DNA from 3 places in the Ureibacillus sp. FSL K6-3587 genome. Region 3 is predicted to be linked to each of the others. Evidence: riboswitches for the same ligand, from Rfam matches in the RefSeq annotation. Region 3 holds a riboswitch; each other region holds the start of a gene.
What was found. A riboswitch is a leader RNA that binds a small molecule or an ion and turns the genes downstream of it on or off. The one in region 3 is predicted to bind cobalamin.
Positions count from the first base shown of each region.

Region 1: another riboswitch for cobalamin. It lies ahead of NSS77_RS06990 (ribonucleoside-diphosphate reductase subunit alpha); the one in region 3 lies ahead of NSS77_RS15815 (glutaredoxin).
Region 2: another riboswitch for cobalamin. It lies ahead of cobT (nicotinate-nucleotide--dimethylbenzimidazole phosphoribosyltransferase); the one in region 3 lies ahead of NSS77_RS15815 (glutaredoxin).

Region 1 is NZ_CP151969.1:1,416,589-1,427,051, reverse strand. Features, by position in the region: gene NSS77_RS07000 (ribonucleotide-diphosphate reductase subunit beta) at 1-198, opposite strand, end outside; gene NSS77_RS06995 (flavodoxin) at 179-631, opposite strand; gene NSS77_RS06990 (ribonucleoside-diphosphate reductase subunit alpha) at 610-2,850, opposite strand; cobalamin riboswitch at 2,982-3,179, opposite strand; gene NSS77_RS06985 (hypothetical protein) at 3,349-3,879, opposite strand; cobalamin riboswitch at 4,000-4,186, shown strand; gene NSS77_RS06980 (ABC transporter substrate-binding protein) at 4,348-5,337, shown strand; gene NSS77_RS06975 (iron ABC transporter permease) at 5,344-6,372, shown strand; gene NSS77_RS06970 (ABC transporter ATP-binding protein) at 6,369-7,157, shown strand; gene NSS77_RS06965 (hypothetical protein) at 7,188-7,712, shown strand; gene NSS77_RS06960 (hypothetical protein) at 7,944-8,498, opposite strand; gene glmS (glutamine--fructose-6-phosphate transaminase (isomerizing)) at 8,815-10,463, opposite strand, start outside.
Region 2 is NZ_CP151969.1:1,376,139-1,386,601, reverse strand. Features, by position in the region: gene NSS77_RS06815 (ABC transporter ATP-binding protein) at 1-291, opposite strand, end outside; gene NSS77_RS06810 (ABC transporter ATP-binding protein) at 284-2,023, opposite strand; cobalamin riboswitch at 2,223-2,397, shown strand; gene cobT (nicotinate-nucleotide--dimethylbenzimidazole phosphoribosyltransferase) at 2,491-3,561, shown strand; gene NSS77_RS06800 (sorbosone dehydrogenase family protein) at 3,624-4,694, opposite strand; gene NSS77_RS06795 (IS1182 family transposase) at 4,984-6,630, shown strand; gene NSS77_RS06790 (cobalamin-binding protein) at 6,698-7,534, opposite strand; gene NSS77_RS06785 (ABC transporter permease) at 7,672-8,436, opposite strand; gene NSS77_RS06780 (ABC transporter substrate-binding protein) at 8,441-9,409, opposite strand; gene NSS77_RS06775 (transposase) at 9,615-10,463, shown strand, end outside.
Region 3 is NZ_CP151969.1:3,199,083-3,209,545, reverse strand. Features, by position in the region: gene rbsC (ribose ABC transporter permease) at 1-534, shown strand, start outside; gene rbsB (ribose ABC transporter substrate-binding protein RbsB) at 550-1,479, shown strand; gene NSS77_RS15845 (DoxX family protein) at 1,529-1,933, opposite strand; gene NSS77_RS15840 (TauD/TfdA family dioxygenase) at 2,434-3,327, shown strand; gene NSS77_RS15835 (YezD family protein) at 3,612-3,788, shown strand; gene pxpA (5-oxoprolinase subunit PxpA) at 3,867-4,625, opposite strand; gene pxpB (5-oxoprolinase subunit PxpB) at 4,748-5,461, shown strand; gene NSS77_RS15820 (biotin-dependent carboxyltransferase family protein) at 5,458-6,402, shown strand; cobalamin riboswitch at 6,469-6,655, shown strand; gene NSS77_RS15815 (glutaredoxin) at 6,790-7,020, shown strand; gene nrdI (class Ib ribonucleoside-diphosphate reductase assembly flavoprotein NrdI) at 7,017-7,388, shown strand; partial or broken gene NSS77_RS15805 (ribonucleotide reductase N-terminal alpha domain-containing protein) at 7,385-7,987, shown strand; partial or broken gene NSS77_RS15800 (ribonucleotide-diphosphate reductase subunit beta) at 7,991-8,671, shown strand; gene NSS77_RS15795 (heme oxygenase) at 8,755-9,072, shown strand; gene NSS77_RS15790 (hypothetical protein) at 9,103-9,717, opposite strand; gene NSS77_RS15785 (dienelactone hydrolase family protein) at 10,005-10,463, shown strand, end outside.

The DNA of each region.
Region 1 (10,463 bases), 1.7 Mb from region 3:
CTTCACATCATTCGACATATTCACTTCATCAGACTTCCAGAAATTACTTAACAAGCGTTTATATGTTTTATACCAATGCGGATACTTAATATTATTCCAATTTAAAATACCACTCGATTTTCCTCCAAACAGTGCAGTTGCTCGATTTGGATTCATTGGATCTAATGTTTTTACCTTTTCAAGCAAGTTTGGTGACATCTTTAACAATCCCTTCTATCCATTTTTTTACGATTTTTTCTTGACTTCCTCTAGGAGATTGTTCAATTTTTAAAGGTTCCCAACGACTATTGTAGAATCTTGCTAATTTCACAGCCGCCAAGCAAAATAATTCATCGCCCCCAAACTGAGTATCACCAGTACCAAATACTGCAATATTTTTTGGTTTATAGCCTATTTCCCATACAAAATCCTTAACTTCAATAGGTAATGCACCCTTTGCCCATGTAAAAGTACCAATAAATATTAAATCGTACATTTTAAGATTGATTGGCAAATTGACTCCGATTCGATGCATATCCACTTGAAATTTCTTTTCTTTTAATACTTCCTCAATAATTTCTGCAACTTCTTTTGTATTTCCACTATAAGATAAATAAGCTATTAAAGCCTTCAACTTTGACACCACACACATTCTTCTACTTCATTCGATGTAGAGCGAACATAATAGGTTGTTTTTAAACCTGATTTCCATGCTTGAAAATGCAGATCTAGCAGCACTGATGCCTTTATCGTGTTTGGAACATAAATATTAAATGAAATGCTTTGATCAATATGTTTTTGACGAGCAGCATTTTGTTTGATTGACCATCTTTGGTCCACAATATAAGCTGAACGGCGATAAATATTATACGTTTTATGATTTAAATCAGGTGCAGTTGTCGGAATTCGGTAATCCTTTTTCTCCTCAATATAAAAAGGTTTAAAGATAGGATCAATACTAGCGGTGGAACCTGCAATAATCGAAGTTGTCGCATTAGGTGCAATGGCCATTAAATATCCATTTCGAATTCCATATTTTTTAACATCTTTTTGAAGTTGCATCCATCGTTCGTCTGTATAACCTTTATAAATAAAATACTCACCAGAACTCCATTTACTTCCTTCAAATAATGGATAACTGCCCTTTTCTTTGCTTAACTCCATACTGCTTCGAATCGTGTAATAAGCTATTTTTTCATAAAGTTCATCTGCATATTGTACTGCTTCTTCTGATTCCCATTCAATATTCTTCAAAGCTAATAGATGATGCCAACCAAATGTTCCAAGTCCAATGGCCCGGTATTTTTTATTCGTGATTTCTGGTTGTTTAATTGGCAGCGTATTAATATCAATTACATTATCTAACATGCGAACTTGAATTTTAATCAAACGTTCTAAAACATTATCAGGTACAGCACGGCCTAAATTGATAGAACTCAAATTGCAAACAACAAAATCACCAGCTTTATATTTTTTTACAATTATATTTTCGTTTTCGATATATTCTTCAATAAATTCTGTTGGAGATTGATTTTGCGCAATTTCCGTACATAAATTTGAACAGTAGATCATACCTTGATGGGAATTGGCATTTTGGCGGTTGACTTCATCACGATAAAACATAAACGGTGCGCCAGTTTCTAATTGGGATCTCATGATTCGCTTCATAATATCTATTGCTGGAATTCTTTTTTTGGAAGAAAGATTGGCTTGAATACATTCTTGATACTTTTTACGCCACTGTCCATCGCCCTTCTTTTCATCATAGAAGTCTTCTAGCGAGTAACCCATCACTTGTTTCACTTCATATGGATCAAATAAATACCAATCTCCCCGTTTTTCTACCTGTTCCATAAAATAATCGGGTATACATACTCCTGTATATATGTCATACGCACGCAACCGTTCATCACCATTATTGAGTTTCAAATCAAGGAAATCTTCTATATCACGATGCCATACATCTAAATACACACTAATAGCGCCTTTTCTTGTACCAAGCTGATCAACACTGACTGCTGTATTATTTAATTGCTTAATCCATGGTATAACACCACTTGACATGCCCTTGTATCCTTTGATGGAACTACCTCTTGCACGAATTTTCCCCATATAAACACCGATACCGCCTCCATTTTTAGAAAGCTGGGCAACATCGCTATTACTATCATAGATTCCTTGTAAGCTATCATTTACAGTATCAATAAAGCAGCTAGATAACTGCCCATGTGTTTTTCCGGAATTTGCAAGTGTTGGGGTCGCAACAGTCATATACAGATTGCTTAAAGCCCAATACGCTTCTTTTACATACTCATTTCTCATGGATTTTTCTTCGTCTTGCATAAGGTACATCGCAATAATCATCCAGCGTTCTTGTGGCAATTCATAAACATTTTTCTCATAATCCGTTGCTAAATAACGGGTTGCCAAAGATAGAATAGCTGGATATGTAAATAACAAATCATGTTTAGGTTCAATAAATGATTCAAAATACTCAATGTCTTGTTTTGTATATTTCATTAATAACTTTTCGGAATAGATTCCTTTTTCGGTCAATATCCGAATCAAATCATAAAACGATCCATAAGTACGATTATGATTAAATTCATATCCTCTGTTTCTTGCTGCTTTATAATAAAGATTTTGTAAAAAAATTCTTGCTGCAATATAGGTCCATTCTGTATTTGCTTCATCAATATTTTCAAGAGCATACTTAATTAAAAGATCTGCATCTCTCTCATCGAATGGATTGGTTACTCCTGCTTTTCGAATCTTCTCTTTGTATTGGTCTGATGCCAACTTGAAATCATTAAAAATACGATCGATGAATTCAGAAAGTGTTTCCTGTTCAATACTTTGATTTCTTGTCACCTTAATTCCTCCCTAAAAATAAAAAATCCGTCATTCTCGGGGAATAGACGGAAAAAGGAAGAATACGACAGAAATAAAACATATGTAAAATATATCTTTTCCTATCGTTTCTCCTTCTCACACCCCGAAGAATAGAAACTACAAAGTATGGCAGGTCTCCTGGCTCGTGTATCCTCCTACTATAGCCCTTCCCGTATCGTCACCTTTCAGTAAATCGATACAGTGGTTTGCTAATTCGTCCACACTTACAGTTGCGGGGGCAGCTCCAGATTCTCACTGGATTCCCTATTAAGGTATTAAAAATTACCACCATAACTTTATACTCAACATTTTGTGTTATTAAATTTTAAACTACACAATATATAGTGTATGTTATCATATAAAATTCATGCTTACAATCTTAAAAAGTAAATCTAAAATATTTACAAATCGTTTTCATCTAGTATTCTCTTAACTAACTTGCCATATATATATAAATTTGGGCTATCTATAAACTATTTATTTAGTTTTTCCATAAGATTTGCTGATAAAAGGGATTTCTTCGGTTTTAGTTAATTTATTCGCTTCGATTGCCAGTACAAAAAATACATTCGCTAAAAGTCCTAAAAACTGAAATAAAATTTCCGGCACTTCTCTCTCTTCGCTTACTTTGTGTAAAGCACGATAGCTCTTTTTCGCTTCACTTCGACAAATATGCAATCGCGTCGCCAACTCAGAACCTTGTGGCAAAACGAATTGCTTATTTGTCTCGCCTGCTCGTTCGACAAAATCATCATATACAGATTCCAGCCACATTAAATTTTCTTCTGTAATCGCTAAACGCCCTCTTACAGATCCATTTGCATGATAAGCTAGCGGTTGGATTTTTCTTAAAATTTGAGTGATTTCTTCAAACTTATGTTCATTTTTGCTTACACTTATGCAATCTCCTATTTTTGTCGTTAAGCTGTCTGTCATAATTTCATAATCTACCAAGCAACTTTTCTCCCGCATAAACGGATAACTAATATAACGCCAGTCTTTTGCCATAGATATCTTCCCTCCCAAAAAGAAAAACTGCTGATTAGTATATCCGATGTGGTGCAATCATGTAAAGTTTTGTTATACTATTGCATTTATTAAATGATTTATGCTAGATTATAGTTAATTTCATATCGAGGGTGTTTAAGTGCTCTTCTTGGAAGAGGTAAAAGGAAAACTAGTGAAAATCTAGTACAGCCCCCGCTACTGTGAGGATGGATGAAACTAACAATAACCACTGAATGTTACATTCGGGAAGGGTTAGGAGTAAGAGGAAGTCCGAGTCAGGAAGCCTGCTTAAACACTTTGCAAACGTCTTTTCGGGTGGGAAAAGAACGGGTGCAAGCAAGTCATGCTTTTTTGTGCTTTTTAACGCTTTCACGCCTGTATTCCCACTTGGGATACAGGCTTTTTATTTTGGTTTAATGTGTGGCCACACTAAACATATAAAAAATTTTATAGAAAAGGAGATTTGTGATGAATCAATTCACCAAATTGCTACTACCCATATTGCTTTTATTATTTTTAACAGCTTGTAATACCGATACTGCCAACAATGATGATGAAAATTCGACAAATCAACCATCCGAACAAGCTAAACAATCGGCTTATCCGCTGACGGTGACAGATGGCCGTGGTAAGGAAATTACCATTTCGGAAAAACCGAAACGTATTGTTTCGACTGCTTTAGCTGTCGATGAATTGCTGGTGGATTTAGTACCTTCTGAAAATCTTGTAGGCGTCACAGCGATTTCTAGTGATCCAGCGATTTCCAATGTTGCAGGCAAAACCGATTCAATTGAAACGAAATTTGAAACCGTAACAGCCGAGCAAATTTTAGCATTAAAGCCAGATTTGGTGATTATTCCTTCTTACGTTAATCCAGATGTATTGAATCAATTAGAAAATGCCGGAATTACAACATTCCAAGTCATCGATGACACTTCCTTTGAAGGTATTTTAAAAACCGTTGAAACGCTGGGGAAAATTGTCGGAGAACAAGAAAAAGCGAATAACTTAATCGCGGATATTCAAAAACGAATCGATGCATTAAAAGAAAAAGCGGACAAAAAAGAAAATAAACCCCGCGTTCTTTATTACACGGAATACTCCTCCAGTGTGACAGACAATACCACAATCGGTGAAATGATTAAATTAGCCGGCGGAATTAATGTTGTATCGGAAGCAGGGATTGTAGGCGAATCCTACCCTGACTACCCGGAAATTTCAAAAGAGGTATTGGTTCAATTAAAACCAGATGTGATTTTTACAACTGCCTGGGGGTCTACTACAAACAATGGGGAGCCGGCTTTCGTAACAGAATGGAAAAAAGACCCTGCACTAAAAGACGTGCCAGCTATTAAAAACAATAAGATTTATGTGCTAGACAGCGCCAATGTAACCACTGCCTCCCACTATGTAATCGAAGGAGCAGAAGAAATGGCTGCGATTTTATCTAAGGAGTAACAAAAGATGAAGCAACTGAAAATGCCCGTCTTTTTTATCGCCAGTTTTATATTATTTCTATTCAGTATCGTCATCGCCACGAGTTTCGGTGGCGTGACGATTCCCCTTTTTGAAACCGTTCAAGTTTTTTTGGCTAAACTTCCTTTTTTCTATTTTGAAACGGACTCTACCTTTGAACAGATTTTGCTTTATATTCGCTTGCCACGTGTCATTGTAGCAAGCATTGTTGGTGCCAGTTTAGCTGTGTGTGGGGTGGTCATGCAAAGCTTATTCCGCAATCCGATGGCAGAACCGGGCATCATTGGCATCTCATCAGGAGGCTCTTTAGGAGGAGTCATTGCTATTTATTTTGGATTATCCCATATCAGTACCTTTTTTGTTCCTGTCTTTGGTTTTTTAGGGGCTCTCCTCACTTTGCTTCTTGTCTATATCATTTCTACATCAAACGGCAAAACATCCATGTTAACTCTTCTTTTAACAGGGGTCGCCATCAGTTCGTTCATTTCCGCTTGCAGTTCTCTTATTATTACATACGCGAGCTACGGCCAATTGCAGCAAATTCTATACTGGCTTATGGGCAATTTAAATGGACGGGATTGGGATGATGTAAAGCTGTTAATCCTCCCTTTTATCCTTTGCAATATTCTCATATTCAGCTACCGCAAGCAGTTGGATATTTTATTGCTTGGGGAAGAGGAAGCGAAAAACTTGGGCATCCATGTGCAACGGACACGCACCATTTTATTAATTAGCGCTTCTTTATTAACAGGGGTTTGCGTCTCTTTGACTGGCGCCATCGGATTTGTCGGCTTAATTGTTCCTCATATGATTCGCTTGTTGATTGGGCCAACCCATCGTTATTTGATACCAACCAGTCTGATAGGTGGTGCATTATTTTTAACATTGGCTGACTTAATCGCGCGCCTCGTTATTCGCCCAGCTGAAATTCAAATTGGGATCATTACTGCATTCTTAGGTGCTCCATATTTTATTTTCTTAATATTGCGCCAGAAAAAAATGGAGGGACTTTTATGAATGAAGCGGCTCTTGAAATTCAATCTTTAACCTTTCATCGGAATGCCCGAACCATTTTTAATAACCTTTCCTTCACTGTTGAAAAAGGGAAGTTTATTGCCCTCATTGGACCGAATGGAACGGGAAAATCTACCTTATTAAAATGTTTGGCCGGCATTAATCGGATTGATAGCGGAGACATTAAAATTTTTAATCGGTCCCTTCGACAGCTGAAACCTATGGAAATCGCCAAACGCATCACCTATATGCCCCAAACGACCACATTAGAGACGAATTTTACTGTGCAACAAGTGGTCGAAATGGGGCGTTATCCACACAAAAAACGGTTTTCCCGCTGGATGAAAACCGATCAGCTGGCCGTCAAAAAAGCGTTGGAGCAAGTCGGCATCAGCCATTTGAAACATCGATTTGTCCCTTCTTTATCTGGAGGAGAACGGCAGCTTGTCTATTTAGCAAAAGCCATTGCTCAAGAAACAGATATTTTACTATTAGATGAACCGACTTCTGACTTAGATATTTACTATCAAGTCATTGTAACGGACATTCTTCATTCTCTCGTACAGGAAGGAAAAACGGTCATAGCAGCCATTCATGATATCAATTTAGCTACCCGCATTTGTGACCAATGTATTTTTTTAAAAGATGGAAAGTTTGTGGCTTATAATGCCCCTTCTGACGCGTTAAATACCGAAAATATTGCCAAAACATTTCAGGTGAAATCCATCATTTATCAAGAACCTTTAATGAAGAAGAAGCAGATGATTCCTTTTGATGTATTAACATAATCTGATTATTTATTAGGAGAGTGATATTCAATGAAAAAAGATTTGCGTTATATTTGTTATACCTATATGAGGGAGAAAAGCTGCAAAGTGGATTATGAAGTGCTTTCGGATGCATTAACCGTCAGCATTGGCATGGTGATTCCCTATTTAACCAAAGAGCCTGAGCAAATCATAAAAGATGATCTCATTCATCTGCAACAATTAACGTATCACGCCAATGGTTCTGTACGGGGCAATCTGGCCATCACGAAAGAAGATGTTGAATGGTTAAGCTCGCGGTACGACTATTATAGCGGGCAAGTGGGCGAAGCAATGAAACATTTCGTCATCCCACAAGGGTGTCAGGCAGCCATGCATTTGCACCGGGTAAGAAATGATGCAAAGATTGTTTACCGCGCCCTCCATCATGTCCATAAAGAAAAACCCGTCAGCGATTTATTATTTCAGTTTATAGGCCTTCTTTCCAATGTTGCCCATGCCATGGCGCTTTACGTTAACAAGCTCAACGATGTGAAAGAAATTCCTTTCCATACCAAATCTTATATTCTAAAATGACAAAGAAAAAGCCTTGATACAGCAAGCATTTGGCTATATCAAGGCTTTTTGGTTATGACTTATCATTAATCTTGTCACAAACAATGTATAAAAGTACGCCCTTTTCAGGCAGTTCGGTCAATCCTACCGGCGCAAATTTGGTGCAAATAGCTGAACATGAATTTATTGTAATAAATGGAATTTATCCATAGCAGTTGTCCCCGTATTAATCAGATCCCAACAAAATTCGTATTAGGAAATGAAAATATGGAAAAGAGCAATAACCATTGTAACAGCGATTAACGTCATATGTGTTGTTCGTAAGCTCTTAACCTTTTTATTGTTAAATAACATTAACCCAATCAAACCGGCTATTCCCAACACAATAGCTGATACTAGTCCACTAACCCCTTCATCTTCCAATCTTCCTTCATGAAGGTACATGAGAATGCCGTGACAGATACTTAAAAGGACCGTGACGATTCCAATCAGTATGTGGTATTTACCCAAAAATTTCGTCAACGATATATAGATTTGCTTAATTGACGGAAATGTCGTAATCATCGGTTTGGTTAATCTTCTCATCGGAAATATTAACCCAGCCACTGCAAATGTGATAACCGTCCCCCAGCCAATCATTTCTCCTGCATCTTCATAGCGGTCGTCTATATGTTCTTTTTTGCCATAACCCCATTCGTAATGCTCATGATGCTCCCCAAAATCATCATCCGCAAATGCGATGTGACCAGACGTACAAATCAGTGCAAAACAGAAAATTAGTGCCATCAATAATTTCAAATAGTTCATAAAGCTCCTCCTGTTCATCTTGATATTGACTATAAGCGTAACCAAACAAAATGAAAAATCTCTGAAATCATGGCCGAACTAAAAATTTTTCACTCTATTCTCCATCGAAAATTCTATGTATCGGCTTTTTCAGCGTTATTCAATATCTCAGAAAAGAACAGGATATCAATGTAGAAAGGATAATGAAATGTAACCAAAAAAATAAAACCTTGATACAGCAAGCATTTATGCTGTATCAAGGCAAAAATCAGTGACATTATTCAATAATTGTGTGACAACATTAATTATCACTCACATACTGCAAGTATCGGTTATTTTATTCCACCGTTACAGATTTTGCTAGGTTACGAGGTTTGTCGACGTCACAGCCGCGTTCAAGAGCCGCATAGTAGCTGATGAATTGGAGCGGCACGACAGAAACAAGCGGTGTTAGAAGTGGATGAACTTTCGGAATCACCAGACGGTCATCGTGTTCATCCAGTCCTTCCATGGAAATTACGCATGCATTTGCCCCGCGCGCCACCACTTCTTTCACGTTTCCGCGGATATTCAATGCCACTGGCGCTTGTGTAACGAGGGCAAAGACTGGCGTTCCTTTTTCAATCAACGCAATCGTACCATGCTTCAACTCCCCGCCTGCAAAACCTTCCGCCTGAATATAGGAAATTTCTTTTAACTTAAGAGCACCTTCCAAACTTACATAATAATCGATATTGCGGCCGATGAAGAATGCATTCCGGGACTTGCTTAAATATTCATTTGAGATTTTGTGCAATTCCTCTTTGGAATCCACGATAGATTGAATCGCGTTGGCAGCAATGGCCAGCTCTGTTTTCAAATCGAAATCGGATTTGATTCCTTTGCTTTTTCCAGTGACATAAGCGGCGATGGCAAGTACCGCAAGTTGTGCCACATAAGCTTTTGTCGATGCCACGGCAATTTCAGGGCCGGCATGTAGCAATAAAGTATAATCCGCTTCACGGGAAAGAGTGGATCCCGCAACATTCGTAATAGTTAAAGAAGGATGGCCTAATTTTTTCACTTTTACAAGCACTTGTCTGCTGTCGGCTGTTTCACCGGATTGGGAAATGAAAATGAACAGCGGCTTTTCGGAAAGCAACGGGATGTTATAGCCAAACTCGCTGGAAATGTGCACTTCCACTGGAATTCCGGCAAGTTTTTCAAAATATTGTTTTCCTACAAGGCCTGCATGATAACTGGTTCCTGCTGCAATAATATAAATCCGGTCCGCATCGCGCAACGCTTTTAAGATCGGTTCGTCGATTGCCAATTCGCCTGCATCGTTGCTATATTCTTGAATAATTTTACGCACCACGCCAGGCTGTTCATCCATTTCTTTCAACATGTAGTGAGGATATGTTCCTTTTTCGGCATCGCTCGCATCAAGTTCCACTGTATAAGGGTTTCGTTCAATTTTTTGTCCATCCAAAGTGGAAATTTCCACTTTATCTTTATGCACAAGTACGATTTCTTCATCATGGATTTCAATAAATTGATTTGTCACCTGAAGCATCGCCAAAGCATCGGATGCCACCACATTGAATCCTTCACCGACTCCGATCAGCAAAGGAGATTTATTTTTTGCGACATAAATCGTTTCCGGATCTTCTTTATCAAGAAGGGCGATCGCATAAGAACCGTGCAATAAAGAGATCGCTTTGCGGAACGCCTCTTTTGTTGATAATCCTTCATTAGCGAATAGTTCCACTAATTGAACAATCACTTCTGTATCCGTATCAGATTGCATTGGAATCTCTTTTAAATATTCTCTTTGCAACAAGTGATAGTTTTCAATAACTCCATTGTGTACAATGGTAAATCTACCTGATGCACTTTGATGGGGATGGGCATTGACTTGATTTGGTTCACCGTGAGTCGCCCAACGCGTATGACCAATGCCGATATTTGCTTCAACTTGATCATCAACGATTTGACGCAAGTGGG
Region 2 (10,463 bases), 1.6 Mb from region 3:
AGATGAAATGAAAATGGCGGCAAGCAATAGTCCCATTCGGACAGTCCCTTTTATATCGAGAGGCAAAATATAATGGTCGATAATGTATCCAATCATAAAAGGTCCTAAAATATTTAATATGGATGTAATCACAACAAGAAAAATGACGCTGATAATGCTTATCCTTTGTTTCTTTAAATAACTCCAAATCCGTTTGAGGGTGGCCTTTTGATTTTTTGCCTTTGCAGCCGGCCCATGACCCCTGCCCGGACCACGGCCTCTGCCGGAAAGGGATTCCTGCAATCTATTCATAGAGCACACCTCCCTTTTCAACTTGAGTTGCAACAATTTCTCTATAATGTTCACTTGTTTTCAATAATTCTTCGTGGGTTCCTTGTGCCACAATGCGTCCATCTTCCAAAACCAGGATGAGATCGGCATGTTTAATCGAAGAAATCTTAGATGAAACGATAAACTTCGTGCTTCCTTCAAGCGCTTCCTTCATATTTTTTCGGATCACTTTTTCCGTAATACTATCCACTGCTGAAGTTGTATCATCCAAAACCAGAATTTTCGGTTTCCGGATTAATGCACGGCTCATGGCCAACCGTTGTTTTTGACCCCCTGATAAATTGGTTGCCCCTTGGGTCAATTCATGTTGTGTTTTTTTATCCAGTTTTTCCACAAACTCATAAGCATTCGATGCGACCAGTGCCTCTTGAATTTCCTCTTCTGTTGCATCACTTTTTCCGTATTTCAAGTTTTCTTCAATTGTTGTGGAAAACAATGTTGCTTTTTGAGGTGCAAAAGCCAATGAGCCTCTCAATGTTTCAATGTCATATTGCCGGATCGGGATGTCATCGATGTAAATCGTTCCTTCATCCACATCCATTAGACGGGCAAGCAATTTGATCAATGTGGATTTCCCGCTGCCGGTCATGCCGATGATTCCTACCGTGCTGCCCGCTTTCGCTTCAAAGGTAATATTTTTTAACACCGGTTCCACCTGTTTGTTATAAGAGAAACTTACATTCTCAAATCGCACATCTCCTCGGATTTCTTTTTTCACCGGATTTTCCGCGTTTATAATATCCCGCTGCTCCTCCAACACGACAACGACACGTTCCGCGCTCGGAATGGCCCGTGCGATTTGAATGAGTACGTTGCTGGAGCTCATTAGTCCGTTCATGATCATCATCAAATAGTTGATGAAGGCCACAATGACCCCGATTTCAATGGCGCCCGCTTCCACCTTTACTACTCCGAGCATAAGCGCCAAAACAATCCCGATATTGACAACAAACTGCGTGATCGGCGTCAATGCGGCAATGACTTGATCGGCGGTCATATTGCGCTTCGCCAATTCTTCGTTGACACCTGCAAATTGCTTCACTTGATGGCGCATGCGGTTAAAGGCTTTAATGACACGGATGCCTGATAAATTTTCCTGTACACGGGTATTCACAACATCGATCGTTTCCTGGACTTTCCGGAATAATGAAATCGATAATTTAATAAACACATATAAACAGACGATCAGGACAGGGACAACAAAAAATAATACGGAAAATAAATCTCTTGCCGTAAAGAAGACGACCACGACAGCCCCGACAAACATGAAAGGGCCCCGGACAAATATTTTCAACAGCATGTTTAACGCCCTTTGCAGCATTTCCACATCATTGGTCAAGTTCGTAATCAGTTTCCCCAACGTAAATTTGTCCTTATTGCTGTTAGAAAAATAGGTGATGGTTTCATATAAATCTGCCCGAATATCGGATGCAAAGTTGACGGCCGCTTTCGAACTGAAATACGTGCAGCCCGCCCCTCCAAACCATCCTATAATTGCACATACCATCATTGCAGCAAACATCACCATGATATGTGTTGGGTCCTTTGTCGCGATCCCTTCGTCGATTATTTTTTGCATAATGGTCGGCTGGATCAAATCCATTGCCACTTCCAATATCATGAGGATTGGCGCCAATATCGCAAAATGCTTATAGGGCTTCAAATATTTTGAAAGTTTTATCGCTGCATGCATGTTCTAACTCCTTCTCCACCTTTGTATCAGCAACTATGTATACATATGTTTACAGATGACCACCCGAATTGTATACAACTGTATAGATGATCGTCAAACCAATCAGCTTCTACCGATTCCAACGTTCAATTTACTTTTCATGCAAAAGATTTAAAACATCTTGACGAAACTTTATTTTCATCATACATTATTTAGAAAAAGAATATCCACGTAATTAGGTGCCCTTTATGGGAGAATAGGGAATAAAGTGAGAATCTTTAGCGGACCCACCACTGTATGGGGGAGCAATATGGAATATGCCACTGGGAAACTGGGAAGGCCCATAGTTGCGATGAACCTGAGCCAGGAGACCTGCCTGATTACTTGAAACATACAGTACGATGGTAAAGTCTGTAGTTTATTTGGCATGCCAATAAACTGCAGACTTTTATTTATTATTGAAAAAATTAATTGATGGGGGAATTGAAATGGAACTATTGCAATCAACATTGCAAGCTATTCAACCAGTAAACAAAGAAATCATGAAACAGGCGAGGGAAAAAGTGGATGCCCTTTGCAAACCGCCAGGCAGTTTAGGAAAATTGGAACAAATCGCGGTACAACTTGCCGGGATTACGGAAAAACTGGAGCTGGATGTATCCAATAAAGCGGTTATATCATTGGCCGCCGATCACGGTGTCTATGAAGAAAATGTATCCAATAACCCTCAAATTGTAACGGTGATGCAGTCCATTGGTTTCGCCAAAGGGTTTACCGGTGTGTGCGCCATTGCAAGAGCGGCAGGAGCCAAAGTGGTTTCTGTCGATGTCGGCATCAATGCCGATTTGCCGGAAACTTCTGGCGTAATTAATAAAAAAGTACGATACGGGACTGCGAATATGGCCAAAGAACCGGCTATGTCACGGGAAGAAGCCATCCGGGCCATTGAAGTGGGCATCGAAGTGGCCAATGATCAAGTAAAACAAGGGGTCAACGTTTTAGCAACCGGGGAAATGGGCATTTGCAATACCACAGCAAGCAGTGCGGTTTTAGCGGCTCTTTTTGGCTATGACCCTGGTGAAGTAACCGGAATGGGGGCGGGTGTCGATAGCATTCAACATAAAATTGATGTAATTCGTCGTGCAATAGAAATCAATCAACCAAATCCTGATGATCCAATTGATGTTTTGGCGAAAGTGGGCGGATTGGAATTGGGCGGAATGGCCGGTGTCGTGCTAAGTGCCGCAGCCAACCGCATTCCGGTAGTGATCGACGGCTTTATTTCCACTGTTTCCGCATTAATCGCTTATCAATTGGAACCAAAAGTGAAGGATTACATTATTCCATCCCACATGTCAGAAGAACCTGGGGCAAAAATCGCCAGCGAATTATTGGGATTGGAGCCGATGTTAAACATGAACATGCGGCTAGGAGAAGGTTCCGGTGCAGCCCTTGCTTTCCCTATCCTGGACGCGGCATGTTCAATGATGAATACAATGACGACTTTGGAAGAGTCCAATCAATACATGCAACAAATCATGGAGAATCAAAGATCTTAAGACGGACGGCAAAATGGAAGGCTGTTTAGAAAGCGGCGCGCTTTTTCAACAGCCTTTTTTCATTATGGCTTTAATTCTGATAAAGCCATTCGATAAAGTTTGTCATCATTTTCCCCCGGTTTTCCCCGGCCATCCGTATTATTGGTTACAAAGTATAAATTATCCCCTTCAATGAATACATCCCGAATCCGCCCCAAACCGCTGATCACTTCTTTTGTTGTTCCTGCGTTTAAATCAAACTCCAACACCGCTTCCCCCCGTAATGCCGCAACATACAACTTCCCATCTGTATAGACCATCCCCGAAGGCGCCCATGTTTTATTGGAACCGGATGTAAACAATGGAGAAACCATGCCTTCCTTTTCCTCTTTCCCTTCGATGACCGGCCAGCCGTAATTTTTCCCCGGCTCAATCCGGTTGATTTCATCATTGGCACTATTTCCATGTTCACTTGCATAAAGGGTTCCATCCGGTGCCCAAGCGAGCCCTTGGGGGTTGCGGTGGCCGAAACTGTAAACATAAGAGTTCGGAACAGGATTATCTGAAGGAATGGAACCATCCAAATTGAGCCTTAAGATTTTCCCTCCAAGGGCATTTACATCCTGTGCGATGGATGACTGCAATGCGTCTCCGGCTGTCGCATAAAGCTTGCCATCCGGGCCAATTTTCAGCCTTCCGCCATGATGAACCGGCCCGCTCGGTATGTGATCGAGCAACACTTCTTCCTCAACCCATGAATCATTTTCCAGCCTCAACCGGACGATGCGATTAATTTGCCCCTTGGAATCCGTATAAGTGTAGTATGCAAATGCCTTGTTGGACTCTTGGAAATCGGGGGCTAAGACAAATCCTAACAAACCGGCTTCTGATGCTGTGGAAAGGGGCTTTTCCAAATTGACGGACTGCCTTTCCACCCGCCCATTTTCAATTTTCACCACATTTCCGACCCGCTCCGATAAATAAAAAGTGTTTCCTGACTTGTCAATGGACCATGGTATTTGAAGATTGCTCGCAATGACTTCCAGATTATTGCCCGAAGAGGTTTCCACGGCTTTCGGAGGTTGTTTGGGCGAACAAGCGGATAATATGAACACAAACCCGACGAATATGACAAACATTTTAATTCCCTTCATCGCTCTCATTACCTTCCTTGTTTGAATGAATCTCCAAAGCTTATTTATTTGCGACTTACCCAAAAAATTTGTTTTCAAAACCAATGGTAGCCAAAATCTTCCCATCTAATCCTACAAGACCAATAAAAAAAGAGGCTGGGACAAAACCCTCCTCTAAAATGGAAACAGCCCATGAAATGTTGGAATGAAATTTCATGGGCTATTACTATTTTTTTAATAAAAATTAAGGACATCTTCTGATAAAATTTAAGTATCTACCCCAAAAAATTTTATCAAAGGAAGTGTCCTTATGTTCAAATATTATAACATGAATCAATTAGTTTTGCCTCTAGATTTAGAAATAAAATTACAAGAAAATGATATTGCCTTCCACATTCACCATTTAGTTGAAAGTATCCCCGATGAAGCCTTTCAGCCGTTTCTTCGAAATACAGGTTGTCCTGCTTATCATCCACGCATGATGCTAAAAATTATTTTGTGTGCTTATTCCCAATCAGTCTTTTCAGGTCGGAAAATTGAAGCCCTTTTAAAGGACAGTATTCGGATGATGTGGTTGGCACAAGGCTATGAACCAAGTTATCGGACGATCAATCGTTTTCGTGTGCATCCGGAAGTAAAAGAATTAATTCGTCAATGTTTTGTCCAATTCCGTTGCCAACTGGTGGAAGAAAAATTAATTGATCAAGAAGCAATTTTCATTGACGGTACAAAGATTGAAGCGAATGCCAACCGATTTACTTTTGTGTGGAAAAAATCCATTGAAAAATACAACAAAAGCTTAATTGAAAAATCCAATCAGCTCTACAACGAACTGTTAGAGAAGGAAATCATCCCTGAAATGGAGCGGGAAAGTGATGGGGAATTGTCCGTAGAAGAACTCGCTCAAATGGTGCAACAAGTCGATGAAGTGATTACGGAATATGACCAAAAGATAGAAGCATCGCCCGATGCCACAGAACGAAAAGCATTAAGAAGCGAACGGAAATATCCGAAGCGAGTGTACAAACAGTTGATTGACTTGATTTTACGTAAACAAAAGTATCAAAAAGACTTCGAAATCTTGGGTGAACGGAATAGTTATTCCAAAACAGACTTAGATGCGACGTTCATGCGAATGAAAGACGACTATATGAAAAACGGTCAATTGAAGGCTGGATACAACGTACAAATCGCAACAGAAGGTCAATACGCACTGGCTTATGGCATTTTTCCAAATCCTACCGATACACGTACATTGATTCCGTTCTTGAATGAGATTGAGAAGCATTATTTTCCATTGCCAAAATATATTGTCGCAGATGCTGGTTATGGTAGTGAACAGAACTATGAGGACATCCTTTCGAATCGAAAATGTGAGGCACTTATTCCATATACCATGTATGAGAAAGAACAAAAGAAGAAATATAAACAAAACCCATTTCATCCAGACAATTGGATGTACGACGAAGAAAGTGATACCTACATTTGTCCGAATCAGCAGCGAGTAACCTTCCGTTATCGTTCTGTACGTACCGATAAGACCGGTTTTAAACGAGAATTGAAAATCTATGAATGTGAAAACTGTTCAGGATGTCCATTTCGTTCATCATGCACAAAAGCAAAGGAAGGCAATCACCGAAAGGTCATGGTGAATGAAAAATGGGAACGACAAAAAGAATATGTAAGAGCGAAGCTTTCAGAAGAAAAAGCAGGTTCTATTTTCCGTCAACGTAAAATGGACGTAGAACCAGTTTTTGGATTCTTGAAGGCTAATTTGCGTTTCACTCGATTTTCCGTCCGAGGAAAATCGAAGGTGGAAAATGAAATGGGGATTGCCTTAATGGCCGTGAATTTACGGAAATACACGGCCAACAAAGATCAACTGACCAAAAATAATGGAGAGAAATGGAAAAAGGAGAATTTGAGTTGGCTCAAATTCTCCTTTTTCCTATTTTGAAGCTAGTTTTGTCCCAGCCTCTTCTAAACGAGGATATATCCAATCCCCTTCCGTTCCCCAAAGTATACTATAAAGAATTTTCTTTTTCTTCTTCACCAAGCAATGGATCCTTTCCATCATAAGGAGGAAAGATTTGCGGGTGCAAAAGGGCCGCCAACTTGCATAATCCTTGCAACAGTTTTGGAGAAGGACGGCAAAATAAGGCCTCTTCCAATATATAAAATTCGTTATTTTGAATGCTTTTCATTTCTTGAATTCCTGGGCGCTTCATTATCACTTTTGGATTCACTCTTTCTGTTTCAACACCTACCCATGCAATGCAAAACACATCCGGATTTCTCTTTTTTACTTCTTCCCATTCTGTTTGAACATTGGCCTCTTGAAAATCTTCAAATATATTTTTTCCCCCAGCAAGTTCAGCCAATTCCGTCAACCAATTTGTCGCACCGGGCGTAAAAATCGGCTTGGCCCACCATTCAAAATAAACGGTTTTCCTGTGTTCAACTTGTTGAGATAATTTCCGGTACTTCTCCAGCATATCCATAAATTTTTGATAAATCCTCTTTGCCTCATCCTCTGTATTTGTCATTTCACCAACGCATAGTAAAGTTTCCCCGACTTCCGCAAGGGTTTTTGGATTCGGCACAATTTGATACGGAATCTTCCGTTTTTCCAGTTCTTCAATATTCCGTTCCATTCCAGGGACGGAAAGGGAAGCTAATACTAAATCCGGTTTCAGCTCTTCCACCTTTTCTATATCAATATTTAAATCTCCGCCTAATCGCGGCAATTGTTCAATTTCTTTCGGCCAATCAGAATAATCATCCACCCCGACTAAAGAAGATGCCAAACCTAAATAGCCTACAAGTTCCGTATTGCTTGGACAAATGGAAACTAGACGCATTTCTCTCCCCCCTCGTAAACTTTGTGAATGTATTTTTCGATGCAGCAAGGGAAAATCCTCTCTTTTCAAAAAAAAAATGCCCAAATTCTTGCCTGCAGCGAAGAAATTGAGCTTTTTTTCTTAGAAATGGGGAAATCTTATGCACTTTGTCTTCCCCAAATACGGTTGATCCAGCTTTCAAACAAGCCAACTGCCCGGTCCAAAATAAAGCCTGCAACCCCGATAAACACAATACCCGCCATCACCAAATCCAATCTCATGGAATTTCGCGCATCGACAATCAAATAGCCAAGGCCTGATTGGGAGCCAACCATTTCTCCGGATACTAAGAAGATCCAGGCCGTTCCTACCGCGATATGGAGGCCATTGGCAATATACGGAAAAACAGCCGGGAAAATAATTTTTCTCAAAATTTCGAACTTCTTAATTTCAAAGTTTTGGGCCACTTTCAAATAAGTAGGTTCCACCTTTCTTACGGCTGCAACAGTGGACAATAATACCGGGAAAAAGGCGGCAATAAAGATGATGACAATGGCCGGAATATTCCCAATCCCAAACCAAAGCACGATAAACGGCGACCAGGCAATCGGAGAAACAGGACGCAACACTTGAACGATTGGGTCAATCACGCCCCATAATAAAGGAATTCTTCCAAGAACCAGTCCCAATAAAATGGCTACAACCACCGCTGATAGATAACCGGAAATGAAACGCAATAAACTTACTTGCAAATGAACCAATAATGTTCCGTCAGTAATTAAAGATACAATTCCTTCCCACACTAAAGAAGGCGGTGGAAATAAAGCGGCTTCGTAATCGCCCGCTACAACCATAAACTGCCAAGCCCCAATTAAAATGGCAAATCCTATAATGGCGTTAATGAAAAATTTATAGTTCTTCATTCTCTCACTTCGCTTTTTCTATAAAAGAATTGTTAACAAAGTCTTCATATGCCGGAGGATTATCGAAGAGTCCCATTTCCACCAGATGATTAGACAATTCTTCATAATCTTCCTGATTGATTTTTAAATCATCGTAAGAAATCCATTCTAAAGACAAATCAAGCACATTTTGTTCCACATTCAAATAATTGGATAACATGTCCTTCACATGCGCATCTTTTTGTTCGGCAGCATGGCCCGCCGCAATATAGTAATTCACAAATTCCTGTGCGAGTTCGCTTTCCTGTTCAATAAACTCTTTGCGCAATACTAATGAACAGTCAATGGAGTTTTTCCAAATTTCATTATCTTGATAAAGCACCTTTCCTTTATCTAGGGAGACGGATACGGCGCCAAATGGTTCTGCCACCACATAGCCGGATATTCTCCCTTCAGAAAGAGCGGCCGACATTTCCGCAGGCGGCAATTCCACAACATTTACATCTTCATATTTCAAACCGTTTTGTTTCAACAATTGATAAAGTAATACATTTTGAGTCGAGAATTTATGCGGAATGGCAAAACTTTTTCCTTTTAAATCTGCAACTTGATTAATATCTTTGGAGACAACCACCACGTTGCCATCACGATGTCCTAATGCCACAGCATTCAAATCAATGCCTTGTTCCTTTGCTTTCATGGCAAGAGTAATTAGCATGGATGCCCCATCAATGCGGCCTGTATTCAAAGCATCGGAAAGCTCAGTCCAAGAACCAAATTTAATGAGCTCCAAATTAAAGTTTTGATATTCTTCCAGTTCTTTTTCCACAAATAATGGCACCGCATGTGTTATTGGCAAATAACCGATTTTGATTGTTTTCTTTCCATTTCCGCTTGTTGCAGATGAATTCTCTCCTTCAGAATTGCAAGCATATAAACTTAATAGAAGAATCGTTGCAAGAACAAACAATAACCCTTTTTTAATTCGTTTCATGACTACCCATCCAATCTATTTTTTCATTTGCAAAAATTAAATACTCAACTTTCGCAGTCCAAAATCTTGTTTAAATGCTTGATGTAAATGGGTTTTGGAAGTACAAAATTATCATTTGACATTTTTTAAAACATAAAGAAAGACACCTATTCTTTTGGTAAAATATTGGTGACGAAACCAAATCCAAAAGAAAGGTGTCACCACTATGATAACGAATAAAGACTACTTTGCGCAATTACCAAAAGAAATTAAACAAGGATTTTCCGAATTAAATATTGGATATCATATAAGAAAAGCGAATATTACGAAACTTTCCGGGTATTCTTGTCTTACTGTTTTCAAACTGATTTTTCTTTTAGTCTTCCAATATAAGAACTGGTTTCGTGCTTTTATGAGTAAACGATCTCAGGATCTGCCCGGAAAGGATACAGTCTATCGCTTTTTAAATACACCAACCTATCATTGGAGAAAGTTTCTGCTTTCATTAAGCAGTGAAATGATCCGTCTGCTTCAACCATTAACTTCAAAAGATCGTGTCACAGCTTTTGTGATTGATGATTCTGTCTTTTCACGAAACCGTAGTAAGTCGGTTGAACTGTTGGCTAAGGTTTTTGATCACTCTACGCATCAGTACTTGAAAGGGTTTCAAATGCTTACCCTTGGCTGGACCGATAGTTTTACTTTTATTCCTATTGATTTTGCTCTTCTAAGTTCACCGAAAAAGGAAAATCGCCTGCAAGAAATCAATACCAATATTGATAAACGAACATCTGGCTATAAGCGTCGCCAGGAAGCTCTGAAATCAAAACCGGACGTGGCTTCAGCTTTACTTGATCATGCGCTTGAAAAAGGGATTATAGCTGACTATGTTCTCATGGATTCCTGGTTTACACAAGCGCCTTTAATTGAGAAGATTACGAACAAAGGGTTATTTGTCATTGGCATGGTGAAGCAATTAAAGCAGCGATACGTTTACAATGGTGAACGTTTCACACTGAATCAACTTTACAAATTGGCAAAAACGCACATGGGTAAAAAAGACATTCTCGGATCC
Region 3 (10,463 bases):
GTATATACAAACGGTAAACCGATTTCCGGTTTGGGAGACCATGCATCATTTCAATTATTTGGGAAAGGCTATTTCTTAGGTGTCCCTATTCCGGTGATCACAACTATCGTTTCTTTCGCCATTCTCGCTTTCATTTTGCACAAAACGACATTTGGCCGCCGGGTCTATGCGGTTGGCGGAAATGAAGAAGCGGCAAAATTATCCGGCATTAATGCCGACAGAGTGAAAATCGCAGTGTATGCCATTTCCGGATTCCTTGCTGCGTTATCCGCATTAATTTTAACTTCCCGCTTGAATTCTGCTCAACCAACGGCGGGCGAGTCCTATGAATTGGATGCCATTGCGGCCGTTGTATTAGGCGGGACAAGCCTGAATGGCGGGAAAGGTTGGATTTTCGGCACGTTAATCGGTGCATTGATTATTGGGGTTCTCAATAATGGTATGAACTTGATTGGCGTATCTTCTTTCTGGCAACAAGTCGTAAAAGGGATCGTCATACTGCTCGCAGTACTTTTAGACCGAAAAAAAGACTAAAAAGGAGTGTTTATGATGAAAAACATGAAGCTTTTATTTTTCATTGTGATTGCAATGCTAGTGTTATCCGCCTGTTCGATGGATTCTTCATTGGAAAAAAAGGATGATGCGGCAAAAGGAACAAAAGAAGAAGGTTCTTACAAAATTGGTTTTTCCATTTCCACATTAAATAACCCATTCTTCGTCACTCTTAGCGATGGTGCAAAAGCGGTCAGCAAAGAAAAAGGCGTGGATTTAGTGGTTGTCGATGCGCAAGATGATGCGTCCAAACAGGCTTCCGACGTGGAAGACTTAATCCAGCAAGGCATTGATTTATTATTAATCAACCCGGTAGACTCTTCTGCGGTTGGATCTGCCGTGGAATCTGCCAATGCCGCAGGAATTCCGGTCATTACGGTGGACCGTTCAGCAGACAGCGGTGAAGTGGTTGCCCACATCGCCTCTGACAATGTGGAAGGCGGCAAACTTGCAGGGGAATATTTGTTGGAATTGGTAGGTGAAGGTGCCAAAGTGGCAATGCTTGAAGGCGTTCCAGGTTCATCTGCTGCCCGTGACCGCGGAGAAGGTTTCCTTAAAGTGGTGGAAGGAAAAGTGGATCTTGTTTCAAGCCAGCCAGCCAACTTTAACCGCAGCGAAGGATTATCTGTAATGGAAAACATGCTACAAGCCCATCCTGATATTGAAGCGGTATTTGCTCAAAATGATGAAATGGCTTTAGGTGCCCTTGAAGCGATTTCAGCTGCCGGCAAAGAGATTGTTGTCATCGGCTTTGATGCGACAGATGACGCATTGAAGAAAATTGATGAAGGAAAAATGGCTGCAAGTGTTGCCCAAAAACCTGAAGAAATTGGGAAAACTGCCATTGAAACGGCCGTGAAATATTTGAACGGTGAAAAAGTGGAAGAGTTTGTACCGGTTGAACTTGAATTGGTGACTAAAAAATAAAGGATGAAAGGTAGAACATAGTGGCGCGAGCTCGTGTTCTACCTTTTTTTCATTTATTTTTTTTCTTTTTCTCTTCCACGATGAAGTTGTCAAGGGCAAGGAAACGATTGCTGGCAAACAGAAGATAAGCGGCCATGGCCATCAAAGCGACATCCAATTCATATCCATGAAGGAAACCGGCGTCATATTTCACGGTTGCAATGGCCCCCGCCATAAGCAGTACAAAAAGAAATGCGAAAAAGCGAATGGAAAACCCGATGATGAGAAAGATTCCGCCGATCGTTTCAAGACCGGTTACGCCGTAAGCCAATAGTTCTGCATACGGCAAATTGTAGTTGGCAAATCGTTCCGCCACCGTCGGAATCCCTTCCTGCCATTTTGCCAAACCGTGCATGATGAAAGTGGCCCCCAATACAAGCCGGAGAATAAAACCTCCAATTTCACTTTGCCTCAACACAATCCCCTTTCTACTTTTTTTACTATCATATTATCGCTCGTCCACATATAACACTGTTGCCCTGAATTTTCTAATCAGCCGTATCCTGAGTATAAAGTGCTTCTCCAATAAACAGGAAAATTGCATCATAAACCAAATGAGGGTTTGTCAAATGCCGAATGGTTGGGTTTAGAATTGGAAACAAAATAAAAAAACAAAGTTTTTTTATCGGAAAACTATTGACAAATGTTTCTCAGGATTGTAAATTGTTATCAACCAAATATTCGAACCGACTTTTCCAAAAGAGGTTTAACATTTTAGCGGATTATGATGCTGAAATTGTTAAACCTCTTTTGCTTTCCATCGTCGCTTTTCAGAATGTTTGCTTGAAGCAAAACTTTTGGATGCAGATGAAGGGCATGATGGATTCATTCTAAAATTTTGGTAATAAGTTAATTATTATTTATAAACCAAGTTATCTTATAAGAATAATAATATAAAAACGGAGGGTGATTTTGATGGCAACAAAATCAAAAATTGAAATCGTGAAAAAAGCGGGCCGCATCGGGGCAGAGGTGCATAGGGTGAAGTTGACGCCGGATATTGATGGGGAGACTTTATCACAAATCAAGGAAGCTTTAAGTGAGCATTTGGTGCTATTCTTCCGTGGTCAAGAACATTTGGATGATGCTACACATGAGGAGTTTGCAAAACGTTTTGGTGAATTGTTCGCCCATCCAACAGTGCCGGTGAAGGAAAACACAGCAGCAATTCTTGAGTTGGATTCCCAATATGGGGGGAAAGCCAACTCTTGGCATACAGATGTAACATTCGTTCCTGAAGTGCCCCGTTATTCCATCTTGCGCGGTGTGGAAATTCCATCCGTGGGCGGAGATACGATCTGGGCGAATACCCATACGGCCTATACTGATTTGCCTGAAGAATTGCAAGAATTGGCGGAAAAATTATGGGCAATCCATTCCAATAAATTCGACTATGCTGCTTTAGCATATGTAAACCAATCAAAAGAAAAAGCAAGAGAGTATATTGAAAAACATCGGAGTGTATTTGCGAGAATCGAATATGAAACACGCCATCCGGTGGTAATCTTGCATCCTGAAAACGGCAAGAAACATTTGTTGCTTGGTCATTTCGTCCGCCAATTTGAAGGTTATTCAACGTCACAATCAGCGGCGCTTTATGAAATCTTGCAAAGCTATGTGACTCGCCCGGAAAACACAGTTCGCTGGAATTGGCAAAAAGGGGATCTTGTCATTTGGGATAACCTGGCATCCCAGCATTATGCAGTCGCCGATTACGATGAACGCCGCATCGTCCGCCGTGTGACGGTTTCCAAAAATACTCCGAAAAATGTGAATGGGGAAGAAAGTTCATTAATTAGAAAAAAATAAGGTAATAATTCACTTTAGATGAAGAAGATTTAGCCATGGTGTTATTATAATTGGCCAATTGGCAGGGAAGAGCAACTGGCGGATTTGATCATGGGTTGCCACCTGAAAAGTGCATTGACACAGTGGCAAAGTTATTATTGATCCCTATGCTTACAGATGATAACATTCCTTTTCCCGGCATATAATCTAAGCAGGAAGAAGTTTTACACGTTTTGGGAACTGATTCATTTTTTTCGACCTTATCCTTAGTATTTCAATAAGAATAAAAAGAAAGAAGTGGTGGTATGGCTAAATTAAAAGAAGACGTGTTAAAACAAATCATTAAACAATTAAATAATATAGATTACGGCAACTTATCAATTACAGTACACAATGGCGAAATTGTCCAACTGGATGTCACTAAAAAACAGCGATTCGACCGGGCATCGGTGGAAAGAGTATTAACAAAAGTTGCCCGTTAAAAGGAAGGCTGCCCAGTGGAAATCATGATTGGGCAGCCTTTCATATTGTTTAAGTTTCATTGAATCCAAAGTGTAATTTTATATGAAAGCCTTCACTTCAATTCCATTTTTCAGCAATTCCCCTTTGATAAATCTTGCAAAATCCACGGCATGTTCACCATCACCATGAATACAAACGGTATCCGCCCGTAAAAGCACATCCACGCCTTGGCGGGATTTTACTTTTCCTTCTTTCACCATTCTGATCACTTGTTGAACGGCTTCATTTTGGTCGGTAATCATTGCATCGGGCTGTTTTCGGGATGTTAACGTGCCATCCTTTTGATAAGTACGGTCAGCAAATACTTCGTGGGCAGTCCGAAGTCCGATTTTTTCACCCGCTTTTGTTAATTCGCTCGATGCAAGGCCGAATAAGATCAAATCGGGAGAAACGTCATATACCGCTTTTGCGATGGCCTCCGCAATTTCAGGATCTTTTGCCGCCATATTATAAAGGGCGCCGTGGGGCTTCACATGCTGCATTTTTTCTCCTTCAATCGTTAAAAAAGCCTGTAATGCGCCAATTTGATAGACCACCATATCATAAGCTTCTTGATAAGTGATGGCCATTTCCCTTCTTCCGAATCCCAATAAATCCGGCAATCCCGGATGGGCCCCGATTTTCACTCCATGATCCAGAGCCACTTTCACCGTTTCCCTCATGACGGATGGATCCCCCGCATGAAAACCGCAGGCGATATTCGCTGAAGAAACATATTGTAAAATTTCTTTTTGGTTGGCGAGCGTGTATCTTCCAAAATCCTCTCCGATATCACAATTCAAATCGACCCGGTTCACATCAATAACCTCCAATTTATTATTCCAGATACTCAATGGATTTATGGAAAAATATATCATAAAAAATGTGCTTTTGATATAATTCCTTTAATATTGATACAAATTGGAGGAAAGTAGCAAACATGGCCGTACAATTTAAACCACTGGGGGAAAGTGCTGTATTGGTCTATTTCGGAAATGCCATTTCAGAAGAGATCCATTTATCAATAAAAAAATTTCTTTCCCTTCTTGAAAAGGAGCCCTTCGATGGTCTGATAGAGGTTGTACCAAGTTATACGAATGTTTGTGTTTATTATGATGTAATGGCAGTGGATCAATGGGATATTGAAGGGCGCTCCCCGTACGAAAAAGTGGTCTCCCGGCTTCAAAGGCTGTTACAAAAAGAGATTGATTTGCCAAAGGAAAAAAACAGATTGGTTGAAATCCCTGTCTGTTACGGAGGAATCTATGGCCCGGATTTAACGGAAATTGCCCGAATTCACCATTTGTCTGAAAAAGAAGTCATTGAGATACATACAAAAAACGATTATCTTGTCTACATGTTGGGCTTTGCACCCGGATTTCCTTTTTTGGGCGGGATGGATGAAAGAATCGCAACTCCCCGCAAAGAAACACCCCGATTGAAAATCCCGGCCGGTTCTGTAGGGATTGCCGGAAAGCAAACAGGGATTTACCCCCTTGAAACACCTGGAGGGTGGCAAATCATTGGCCGCACCCCATTAAAATTGTTTCTTCCGGATCAAAACCCGCCAACGTTATTGCGGGCAGGAGACCGGATCCGTTTTGTCCCCATTACTGAAAAAGAGTTTATGGAATTAGAAGGTGAAAGGTCATGACGATGACAATACTGAAACCGGGTCTTTTAACGACGATCCAAGATTCAGGAAGAAGGGGTTTTCAGCAGTATGGCGTCATTGTTGGAGGGGCAATGGATACCCTCTCTTATCGCATGGGGGAAATGCTGTTACAGCAAGCGCCTTCTGCGGCACTGGAATTCACTTTAATCGGTCCGACGGTGAAATTTAATTGTGATGCGGTGTTTTGTTTGACAGGGGCCAATTTTCATCCGCTCTTGAATGAGAAACCATGCCGGATGTGGAAGCCGGTTTTTGCCGAAAAGGGCAGCATTTTAAAGCTGGGCTCCTGCAAAGATGGAGCAAGGGGCTATTTGCACATCAAAGGTGGAATTCAAGTCAAGAAAGTATTAAATAGTTACAGCACTTATATCCGTGCCGGGATAGGAGGATTTAAAGGCCGCCCTTTGCAAAAAGGAGACGAACTTCCAATTCCGGAATCGAAGCCAGTGCAAAAAGGGAAGTGGGGGATTCTTCCGGGAGATTGGTTGATTAAGAGTCGGGATGCGGAAATTCGGGTGGTAAAAGGGACGGAATATGATCGATTTGCGGAAAAAAGCAGGAATGCCTTCATCAATTGCATCTTTACGATTTCGAAAGATGCGGATCGCATGGGTTACCGTTTAATGGGGGATAGTCCACTAATTACGAAAGAACCTATCCAATTATTATCAGAGGCAGTCACCTTTGGAACCGTCCAAGTGCCTCCAAGCGGGCAGCCCATTATCTTAATGGCGGATTGTCAGACGACGGGCGGTTATCCTAAATTGGCTCAAGTGGTTTCCGTTGATTTGCCGAAACTCGCCCAACTTCAACCCTTTTCGAAAATACGCTTTCAACTCATTTCTTTGGAAGAGGCCCAAAAGTTGTACATTCAGCAGGAAAAAGCATTAAGACGATTGGAAATCATGCTTAAACATTAAGTTTTTCCAATTCCACTTGTATTTAACAAATCTGCATGTTACAATGTTACACGACAACACAATATATAGTATATTTGTTTATCAGGTTCTACTATATATAGTAGATTAAAAGGGAAATCAGTGAAAATCTGATGCTGTCCCCGCAACTGTAATTGCTGACGAAAAGTTCAAATCCACTGTGCCAATGGCATGGGAAGGGAACTTGTAGGATGATGCATGAGCCAGGAGACCTGCCTGATAAACGGAAATTGCTCATTTCTTCGGGGGCTAAGAAATGGAAGCAAAAGGTCCATTTCTTAGCGCCTGATTGTTTCCATTTCAAAGCCTTACCCGAAAAAGGGTATGGCTTATTTTTTTGTCATTGAATTGATGGAAAGGAGAAAGGATATGAAGTTATATTCCAAAAAAGTTTGTCCAAAGTGCATGTTGATGAAATTTGAGTTAAAGAAACTGGGTTTCGAAAGACAATATGAGGAAATAAACGTTGATTCCAATGAAGAAGCGAAAGAAAGATTATTGAAAGCCGGATTCTTTACTGTCCCGGTTATGGAAATTGACGGTGAGCTGATGGATGACATGGAAGAAGCTAAAAAAATCATCGGCATGATGAAGGTATGATCGCTTATGCCTCAAGAACCGGAAATGTGCGGTTTATCGTTCATCAATTAGGATTGCCGAACATTGAAATTCAAGAAGGGCTGATATTGGACGAACCCTTTTTGTTGTGCACTTATACCGATGGAATTGGGGAAGTGCCACCAATTGTAGAAGGGTTTTTAAAAAATAATGCCCACCTTTGCAAAGGAGTGGTGGCAAGCGGGAATTCCAATTTTGGTCATTCTTATTTTTGCCGTTCTGCAGATGTGATCAGTGAAACTTATGGCATCCCGATTGTTGAAAAGATTGAATTAAGGGGATTTCAAAAAAATTATCACGCCATTATGGAGTTTTATAAAAGAACGATACAAGGGGGGATTTTCAGATGAAAACATATTTAATGCTCAATAATGAAGTGTTGAATCACTATCGGCAAACGGGCCGCATCGACTTGGAGAAAGATCGGCAGGCCACCCGTCAATTTTTCTTCGAGTATATTCATCCCCGCATGCGCCAGTTTTCGGGCATAGAAGAAAAGGTTCGTTATTTAATAGAAGAAGGTTATTATGAGGAAGCTTTCTTGAAAAAGTATTCCATGGACTTTATCCGGCAAATATTTGAAATCGCCTATGCCTACCGGTTCCGTTTCCAAACGTTTATGAGCGCTAAAAAATTTTATGACAGCTACGCAATGAAAAGCCGGGATGGAAAGGAAATTTTAGAAACTTATGAAGATCGTATGAGCATTATTGCCCTTTATCTGGCGGATGGAAATGAACAAATGGCGGAAAAGGCGATCCGTGCCATCATGGAAGCTTTTCAACCGGCGACGCCAACTGCCCTGAACAGCGGGAAAAAAGCGCGGGGTGAATTGGTTAGCTGTTTCAAATTGTCGATGGATGATTCGATGAACAGCATTGCCGAAAACATTGGATATTGTCTGGAACTCTCAAGACTTGGCGGAGGAGTGGGGGTCAATTTGACGGATTTGAGGCCTTTTTCCTATATATTTACAACCCTTTGCAACAAAGACGAAATCGAAGAAATTTTTCAATGGGTGAAAGAAAATGGACATTTGCAGTATAAAGCGCAAAAAATTGCGGAAATTTATCAAGCCATTCAAGAACATGATCCGGTGAGTTTATGGAAAGCCATGTTTGCCTCTGTCATGCTCGAATCCTTCCTGTTCTATTCCGGATTTTTCTATCCGCTCTATCTGGGCGGACAAGGGATTTTGCGAAACAGCGCAGAGGTGATATCCCTCATATTGAGAGATGAATCGATTCATGGAGTGGCTGTCGGAATCTTTGCCCAAAATCTATTCAACCAATTTACGAAAGAACAGCAAGAATCATTAAAACAATGGGGTTATGAATTACTGCTGGAATTGTACGACAATGAATTGCAATACACAGATGAAATATACAGGGGAACCGGCCTGGAGGATGAAGTGAAGGCGTACATTCGCTATAACGGCAATAAAGCGTTGATGAATTTGGGCTTGGATACCATGTTTCCGGAGGAGGAAATCAACCCCATTGTAATGAACGGAATCCGAAATGAAGGATCCACATACGATTTCTTTTCCCAAAAAGGTTCCACGTATGCATTGGCAAAAGTGGAACCGATCACGGATGATACATTCCGTTTTGATTTTTTGGCAAATGAATAAAAGGGACGGATTGCGTATTCCATTAAACTATGTTAATAATGTAAATGATAGTTATTCTCAATAGAAAAAGGGGTTTGTTTTTTATGTATACAGTGACAAATCGCATCAAAGTTAAAAAAGGATTTGCGAAAAAAATGGCTCCACGATTTACACAACCTGGCCCATTATTGACATTCAAAGGTTTCAAGAAAGTGGAAGTATTGGTGAGCACCCAATTTGAAGATTATGATGAAATGAGTGTAGTCATGTATTGGGATACACTGGAAGACTTCCAGGCATGGAGAGAGAGCGATTCATTCAAAGAAGCGCATAAACGTCCTGCAGGCGGAAGCGAAGAGAGTCCTACAATCGACAATATTGTGGTGATTGCGGAAGTCGCTTCCACATTGGAAAACAATTAATATAATAATAACCAAATAAAAGAGCCATCTTCAGGAAGTGGATGGCTCTTTTGATTTATTCCGATATTCATTAAAAATTTTGTAGGCTTCATCAATGGCACGTTTTATCATTTTATCAAAGGAATTTGTGGAATTTAACTCTTTTACAGCCGCTTTCACGAATTTTGATTGATCCTCCAAAAAGGCTTGGAGATCTTCCTCCGACCCTAAATGCGCATCAAAGTAGATCCGTCGTTTATTCCGTTCAATCATATGGGTTAAATCGTATTTTGTCATCACTTGCAAAATCCATTTATTTAAACCTGTAGCCAGTAAAAGAGAAATGATATAATATAATAATTCGGGGCGATTTTTTCGAGCTTTTAATTGATTAAAATGAACATTTTCTTGAAGTGCATTTAGTATGACGAAATTCGAGGAGTAGTATAGGGTTTTTTCGGCTGAGTGAATGATGTTATATTTATCGGGAAGTAATAAAAGCCAAATATTAAAGGCGATAATCCATGCATCTATGATATTAAGTGCTCCCTCTTTTACAAGATGATTGCATTGATTATACTTTTTTGCCAGGTTATTAAAATTGTCGATATGATATTGCTCGATATATAATAAGCTGCGATCTACTGTAATTTCCCTATACAACATTGACACCCCTTTACTATGAAAATCGGTAAAATTTTCCCCGAAAGTGGTTGAAGGATAATTGATAAAATACTTCTAATCTTAGTTTACCAAATTAATTTTCAAATAATAGACAAATTTTTTAAAAATAATAAAAAAGATACATTTTATCGACATTTTTTGAAATATTATCATTGATTTCTAGTAAAACTTAAAAAGGGTTATCAACAAAATTAATGCAAAAATAATATGTTTTCATAAAATAAAGAAAATATAGTTGTATAGTAGGATATAAGTCGGGAGGAAATAAAATGCAATCAGTATTTACTTTTAAACATATCGAACCTAAAGTGGAAAGTAAACAAAGTCCAGCGATCTTTTTGTTCCATGGATTGGGCAGCGATGAGGAGGATTTGCTGCAAATTATCGGGGGCATTCAGGAGGTTTGCCATGTTTTCAGTTTAAGAGGTCCGATCACCCATGATCCCGGTTACGCCTTTTATACGTTTGAGGAAGAAGGAAAGCCGGTACAGGAAATTTTCGATAAAGTGGTGGCCGTCACCAAAGATTTTATTTTGCAAGCGATCGACGAATATCAATTGGATCCGGAGAAAATTTTTGTGGCAGGTTTTAATCAAGGTGCTGTGATCGCACAAACTTTATGTGTGGCAATGGGGAACCGGATTAAAGCATGTGCTGCATTGTCCGGATATTTGCCGGACTTTGTCAAAGATCAATATTATAAACAGAATATGACGGAGACGAAAATT